DNA from 2 places in the Rhodoglobus aureus genome. Region 2 is predicted to be linked to the other one. Evidence: predicted binding sites of a transcription regulator. Region 2 holds the regulator's gene; the other holds the start of a gene.
The links. The regulator HrcA, encoded in region 2, represses chaperone genes, less so after heat shock. The targets are predictions, from matches to a motif close to TTNGCACTCGNNNNNNNCGAGTGCNAA.
Positions count from the first base shown of each region.

Region 1: the regulator HrcA is predicted to act here: its motif matches at 1,724-1,750, upstream of groL (chaperonin GroEL).

Region 1 covers NZ_BAAAKW010000028.1:19,356-22,766, reverse strand. Annotated here, with positions in the region: gene ABD112_RS07545 (heme/hemin ABC transporter substrate-binding protein) at 1-562, opposite strand, end outside; gene ABD112_RS07540 (DUF3263 domain-containing protein) at 697-996, shown strand; gene ABD112_RS07535 (LytR C-terminal domain-containing protein) at 1,000-1,572, shown strand; gene groL (chaperonin GroEL) at 1,793-3,411, shown strand, end outside.
Region 2 covers NZ_BAAAKW010000001.1:65,197-68,607, forward strand. Annotated here, with positions in the region: gene ABD112_RS00310 (DUF4870 domain-containing protein) at 1-149, opposite strand, end outside; gene ABD112_RS00315 (DUF4870 domain-containing protein) at 256-654, opposite strand; gene hrcA (heat-inducible transcriptional repressor HrcA) at 867-1,889, shown strand; gene dnaJ (molecular chaperone DnaJ) at 1,913-3,013, shown strand; gene ABD112_RS00330 (16S rRNA (uracil(1498)-N(3))-methyltransferase) at 3,023-3,411, shown strand, end outside.

The DNA of each region.
Region 1 (3,411 bases), on a different contig from region 2:
CAACGAACACCACCGCAATGCCAGCATCACGCAACTGCAACACCACATCGATGGGGCCAATCGACCCATCCGTCAGAATCAGATCCGGCCGCATCGCCAAAATCACCTCGCTGTTGACTGTGTGCGCACTCGAAGTAATCACGGGCAACGTAGCAGCCTCATCGAACGTCGTCGAAATGTCGCGCGCCACCAACGAGTCGAGCAAACCCAGGCCGGCAATAGTTGCCGCAATCGACCCCGAAATATCCATCGCGATCACGCGATCGGTCGAGGAGACAGTCACGGAGGTGTCGCCGCTGAGATCGTGCGACATCACCGTCGTCGGCAACGACTGCTCAGGCGCGGGATCCGGAGCAGAAATACCGGATGACGGGAGGGCCGCCCGAACAAGCCCGCTGTAATCCTTCGCATCGCTCAGAGTCGCCAACTGAGCTAGGGGAGTACAGGAATCAGCCGTGACCGTAACCGCCGGGCTCTCCGCGATCGTCGCGGTCGAGCATCCGCCAACCACAAGCGCGACACAAGCTAACACCACAACAGTGGCGAAAAGTTGTATGCGCATGAAGGCCAATCAGAGACATCGGGTACTAAGGCAATCCTAACCTTCACGAACGCAGATTGCGCCGCTAAGCCGAGTCGTTAGGCAATCACATAGGGTCCGCGTCCTAGAATTGCCACAATCTGGGAGGTCTTGCCGTGTCCGAAACCGAATCCGCGTCGCATGCCCCAACAGGCCTGCCCGAACACGCGACACAGATCCTCGACTTCGAACGCGAATGGACCAGACACGTCGGCGCCAAAGAAGAAGCAATTAGCTCCCAGTTTCACGTATCCAGTGCACGCTACTATCAAATGCTTAACGCCGTAATTGACGCACCAGCCGCCGTAAAATACGACCCAATGCTGGTCTCCCGACTGCGCCGCAACCGAGAAAACCGGATGCGCAACCGCACAGTGCGCACTGCCAACCCCCACAACGAAGAATTGACAGACTAAGCAATGGCGAGTTACCCGAAAGATCGATTCGACGAACAACCCGACGACGTCGAACGCGTAGGCGCACACCGTGGACCCAAACGACGCGGACGCGGCTGGATCGGCTTCGCCTGGGCACTACTCGCGACCGGTGTGCTCGTCTTCGGCGGACTCTTCGCCCTCAGCCAATATCTGGATGACGACCTCGGCATCCCCTTCTTCGCAACACCCGCAGAACCCGTCTCCACCCCCGAACCCGTCGAAACAGTCGAGCCCCTCACCGACCCAGCAACAATCGACCCCGAACGAGCACTCACCATCGACGTGCTCAACGGAAGCCCCGAAAGCGCACTACAAACCAGCGTGTTCGACGAACTCACCACCGCCGGATGGCCAATGGGCAGCGCCGCACCAGCCTCCGCCCGAGACATCGAAGACACCTACGTTTACTACAGCAACCCCGACGACGAAGACGTAGCCTCCGGCCTCGTCAGCACCCTTGGAGTCGGAGAAATCCGCTTCGTAGAACCCGACGTCTTCCCAGCCGCAGAACTCACCATCGTGCTCGGCAGCGACTACCTCCCCAGCGGCGAATAAACTGCCGCAAGGCAAACGCCTAGCCACAGAACGGGGAGCAACCCCCGCCCGCAAAGAACCACGTCCGCGCACAGCGGAACCGACGCGCCGCCGACCCCGGGAGTGCGCTGGGCTGTCTTGCACTCGCCCCTGTCGAGTGCTAATTTTGACCTTGGCACTCGCATAGTTCGAGTGCCAACTTATTCGCTTGTACGACGTCCGGGAGGGACGAGAAATACACATGGCAAAGATCATTGCTTTTAACGAAGAGGCCCGTCGCGGCCTCGAGCGCGGCCTCAACATTCTTGCCGACGCCGTGAAGGTTACGCTCGGCCCACGCGGTCGCAACGTTGTTCTCGAGAAGAAGTGGGGCGCTCCCACAATCACAAACGATGGTGTATCCATCGCCAAGGAGATCGAGCTTGACGATCCTTTCGAGAAGATCGGTGCCGAGCTCGTCAAAGAGGTAGCAAAGAAGACGGATGACGTTGCCGGAGACGGTACAACCACATCTGTTGTTCTTGCGCAGGCTCTCGTTCGCGAAGGCCTCCGCAACGTTGCTGCGGGTGCAGACCCCATCAGCCTCAAGCGCGGTATCGAAAAGGCCACCAACTCGGTCATCGAGGCGCTGATTGCTAGCTCCAAGGAGATCGAGACCAAGGAAGAGATCGCGGCTACCGCATCCATTTCTGCTGGTGACCCTGAGATCGGTGCACTTATCGCTGAGGCGATCGACAAGGTCGGCAAGGAAGGTGTTGTCACCGTTGAGGAGTCGAACACGTTCGGCACCGAGCTTGAGCTCACCGAAGGTATGCGCTTCGACAAGGGATTCCTTTCGGCATACTTCGTCACCGACCAGGAGCGTCAGGAAGCAGTCTTCGAAGACCCTTACGTTCTGATCGTCAATGGCAAGATCTCGAACATCAAGGATCTTCTCCCCATCGTCGACAAGGTAATCCAGAGCGGCAAGCAGCTGCTCATCATTGCTGAAGACGTTGACGGCGAAGCGCTTGCAACTCTGGTTGTCAACAAGATCCGTGGCATCTTCAAGTCGGTAGCTGTCAAGGCTCCCGGTTTCGGCGACCGTCGCAAGGCTCAGCTCGCTGACATTGCAATCCTCACCGGTGGACAGGTCATCTCAGAAGAGGTCGGCCTCAAGCTTGAGAACGCAACTCTCGAACTCCTCGGTCGCGCCCGCAAGGTCGTTATCACCAAGGACGAGACCACGATCATCGAAGGTGCTGGTGAAGAAGAGGCGATTGCAGGTCGCGTCAAGCAGATCCGTGCCGAGATCGACAACACTGACAGCGACTACGACCGTGAGAAGCTCCAGGAGCGTCTCGCCAAGCTCGCCGGTGGTGTTGCAGTAATCAAGGCAGGTGCGGCAACTGAGGTTGAACTCAAGGAGCGCAAGCACCGCATTGAGGACGCAGTTCGCAACGCAAAGGCAGCTGTTGAAGAGGGAATCGTCGCCGGTGGTGGCGTTGCCCTAATTCAGGCTGGCAAGATCGCGTTCGACAGCCAGGCAATGGCTGACTTGGTCGGCGACGAAGCAACCGGAGCGAACATCGTTCGCGTTGCTATCGATGCACCGCTCAAGCAGATCGCCCTCAACGCCGGTATGGAGCCTGGCGTTGTTGCTGACAAGGTTCGCAACCTCCCCATCGGTCACGGCCTCAACGCAGCAACCGGCGAATACGTCGACATGCTCGCTGCTGGCATCAACGACCCGGTAAAGGTAACTCGCTCAGCGCTGCTCAATGCATCGTCGATCGCGGGACTCTTCCTCACGACTGAAGCTGTTGTTGCTGACAAGCCTGAGAAGAGCGCGGCACCCATGGGTGACCCGTCAGGCGGCAT
Region 2 (3,411 bases):
TTGAACACGAGGTAGCCGACGAGCGCTGGTATGAATCCGAAGAAGATTCCACCGACATGAATCAACGTCGACCAAAGCTTCTCGTCGCTCGGACTCATCGGTTGGATCGGTGCGTACGGAGAACTGGTGGGGGGTGTGGAATCTGACATGACTCCATTAAACCCTGCATTGGCCTAAAGCGTGCATTGGGCAAAAAAATAGCCCCGAGAGTGGAAGCTCCCGGGGCCGAGTCTCATTCAGCTACTAAATATCGTGCTACTTGATGAGGCGAAGTGCGAAAGGGTAACGGTAGTGGTTGCCATCCTTGGCCTTCGTGAAGCCGATGATCGAGAAGATGATGGCTACAGCGACGAGCGCGAACCACAGCAAGCCCTGGATGATGCCGAAGATGCCGAAAGTGACAGCGGTCAGGATCGAGCCGAGGATTGCAAGCGCGATGTGCGCGATGGTCAATGTGATCTGGAAGTTCAGCGCTTCTTTGGCTTCGACGTTGGTGAAAGCGCCGCGATCCTTAAAGATCAGCCAAATGATGAGTGATGGCAGGAAGCTGAGGATTCCGCCCAGGTGAGCGAAGGACGCCCACTGGTTGTCCTCAGCCGTGGTCAGTTGGGCTGCCGGCTGCGGCGCGGCGGGCTGCGGATTTGCGTCAGTCATGAGTTCGTGCCTTTCAGGTGAACGAGGGAAGTTCCCGGGTTTCATCAAAGTGCTCGGTGTCACACCTGAGCATTTCCCCGGAGGGGTAGCACCCAAGTACAGACATACGGTAGCGCTAATGAGTTGTGCGGTGCAACGGTTGTGTCGCGGTGTGTCGAGTAAGATTGGCAGTCGAACGGATTGAGTGCCAATCAAGAGAGGTGGGTGGTGGCATGGTTTCCGCCCGCGGACTTGATGTGCTTCGAGTCATCGTGCAGGACTACGTTGCTACGCGCGAGCCTGTCGGGTCTAAGTCGATAGTGGAGCGTCATTCCTTTGGTGTCTCTGCCGCAACGATCCGCAACGACATGGTTTTGCTCGAAGATGAAGAGCTGATCACCGCTCCTCACACCTCGTCTGGTCGTGTGCCCACCGATAAGGGCTACCGCGTGTTTGTGGATCAGCTCGCAGATTTGCGGCCGCTCACGAGCGCACAGCGCCAAGCGATCGAGTCTTTCTTGGGTCAAGCCGACGACTTGGATGACGTGCTTGCGCGCACTGTGCGCATGCTTTCCCAGCTAACAAACAGCGTCGCGCTCGTGCAGTATCCTTCGCTGGCAACGGCTCGGGTGCGCCATATCGAGTTGGTTCCATTGGGTGCTTCGCGCATCATGACGGTGTTTATTACGGATTCCGGGCGTGTCGAACAACGGCTCATCGATGTCTTGGAGCCCCTTGACGACGTGTTCTTGGGGGAGATGCGCGCAAAGTTGAACTCCGCGCTCAACGGGCAGTCCCTGCCTGAAGCTGCTGAGAGGCTGGCGAATTTCGCTGATATTTTCGCGGCCGAACGCCAAGCGGTCGTCAGTCAGGTGGCATCCAGTCTGGTTGAACAGGTGTTGGCCAACCGTCATGACAAACTTGTATTGGCGGGTACAGCAAACCTTGCGCGAACCGAGCAAGATTTCTCCGGCAGCATTTTTCCCGTGCTTGAGGCAATTGAAGAGCAAGTTACGCTGTTGCGCCTCTTTGGAGAGATGCAAGTGACTAGTGGATCCGTTTCTACTCGGATTGGGCGAGAGAACGCAGAATTTGGACTTGAAGAGACGTCTGTCGTTACGGGTGGGTATTCCTCGTCGGGCGGCGACGTTGCGCGACTGGGTGTGCTTGGCCCGACTCGCATGGACTACTCGAACAACATGGCAGCGGTTCGCGCGGTAGCGCGTTACCTGTCACGACTTTTAGAAGAAAATTGAGCTCGTAAGGAGCAATCGGAACTTTGGCAGATCACTACGAAGCCCTCGGCGTTGCACGCGAGGCTACGCCCGAAGAAATCAAGAAGGCGTACCGCAAGCTTGCTCGCGAGTTGCACCCCGACGTGAACCCGAGCGAGGACGCGTCAGAACGATTCAAATCCGTCACCCACGCGTATGACGTGTTGAGCGATCCGCAGCAGCGTCAGCAGTACGACATGGGCGGCAGCGGCGGCGGTTTTGGCGGAGCGAGCTTTGGCTTCGGCGACATCTTTGAAACCTTTTTCGGCGGTGGTGGCGGCGGTCAATCCGTCGGGCCCCGATCTCGTCGTGAGCGCGGCCAGGATGCCCTGCTGCGAGTTGAGGTCAGCCTGAAAGACACGATGTTTGGCGTTTCGCGCGACATCGAGGTCAATACCGCTGTGCTTTGTGAGACCTGTGAGGGTAGCTGTTCGGCACCCGGCTCTTCACCGGTGCGCTGTGATATTTGTCAGGGCAGCGGTCAGATTCATCGCCAGGTGCGCAGCCTCCTGGGTAACGTCATGACCTCGAGCCCCTGTGGCACGTGCCGCGGCTACGGCAACATCATCGTGAACCCTTGCGCTACGTGTGCAGGCCAGGGCCGAGTGCGGGCTCAACGTACCATTTCGGTCGACATTCCGGCCGGTGTCGAAACTGGTGTGCGTTTGCAGATGCCGGGCCAGGGCGAAGTCGGGCCGGCGGGTGGACCCAACGGTGACCTCTTCTTGGAGATGAAGGTGCGTCATCACGACGTCTTCAGTCGCTCCGATGACGACCTGCTTGCCACCGTTGAGGTTCAGATGCTTGACGCGATCCTGGGCACCACTGTGACCTTGAACGGCTTGGACGACAAGGTTGAGGTGCACATCAAGCCGGGCACTCAGAGTGGCGAAGTGCTCACCGTCAAGGAGCGAGGCATTACAGGTCTGCGTGGTGGTGCTCGCGGTGACTTGCGCCTAGGCATCCAGGTCGTCACTCCAACTAAGCTGAGCGGTACCGAACAGGCATTGATAAAGCAACTTGCCGCAGCGCGCAAGAGCAAAGCGCCAGAATTCGCTGAGTTCCAGCAGGGACTCTTCGCCAAACTGCGCGACCGGTTCCTGTAGGCGAGTACGGTGGCTCACCTCTATATCGATGAAGAACTCGACGACGCTAAGGTCGGCGACACAGTCTCGCTGACACAAGCAGAAGCGCGTCACGCGGTTACGGTGTCGCGGCTGAAAGTCGGCGAGACGATTGCGATTAGCAATGGGGCTGGGCTCACGGTTTCTGGGGCGATCACCGTCGCTGAGCACACCGAACTCAGCATCGAGGTTGCTGAGGCACGGCACACTCCACGCAGCACGCCTGCGGTATTTCTCGCGCAAGCATTGGCCAAGGCCGATCGCGATGAGCTCGCAGTGCAAGTGGCGACAGAACTCGGTATTGACGGCGTGATTCCGTGGTCAGCGGCGCGCAGTATTTCGCGCTGGCAGGGAGCAAAGGTTGCTAAGGGTCGCGATCG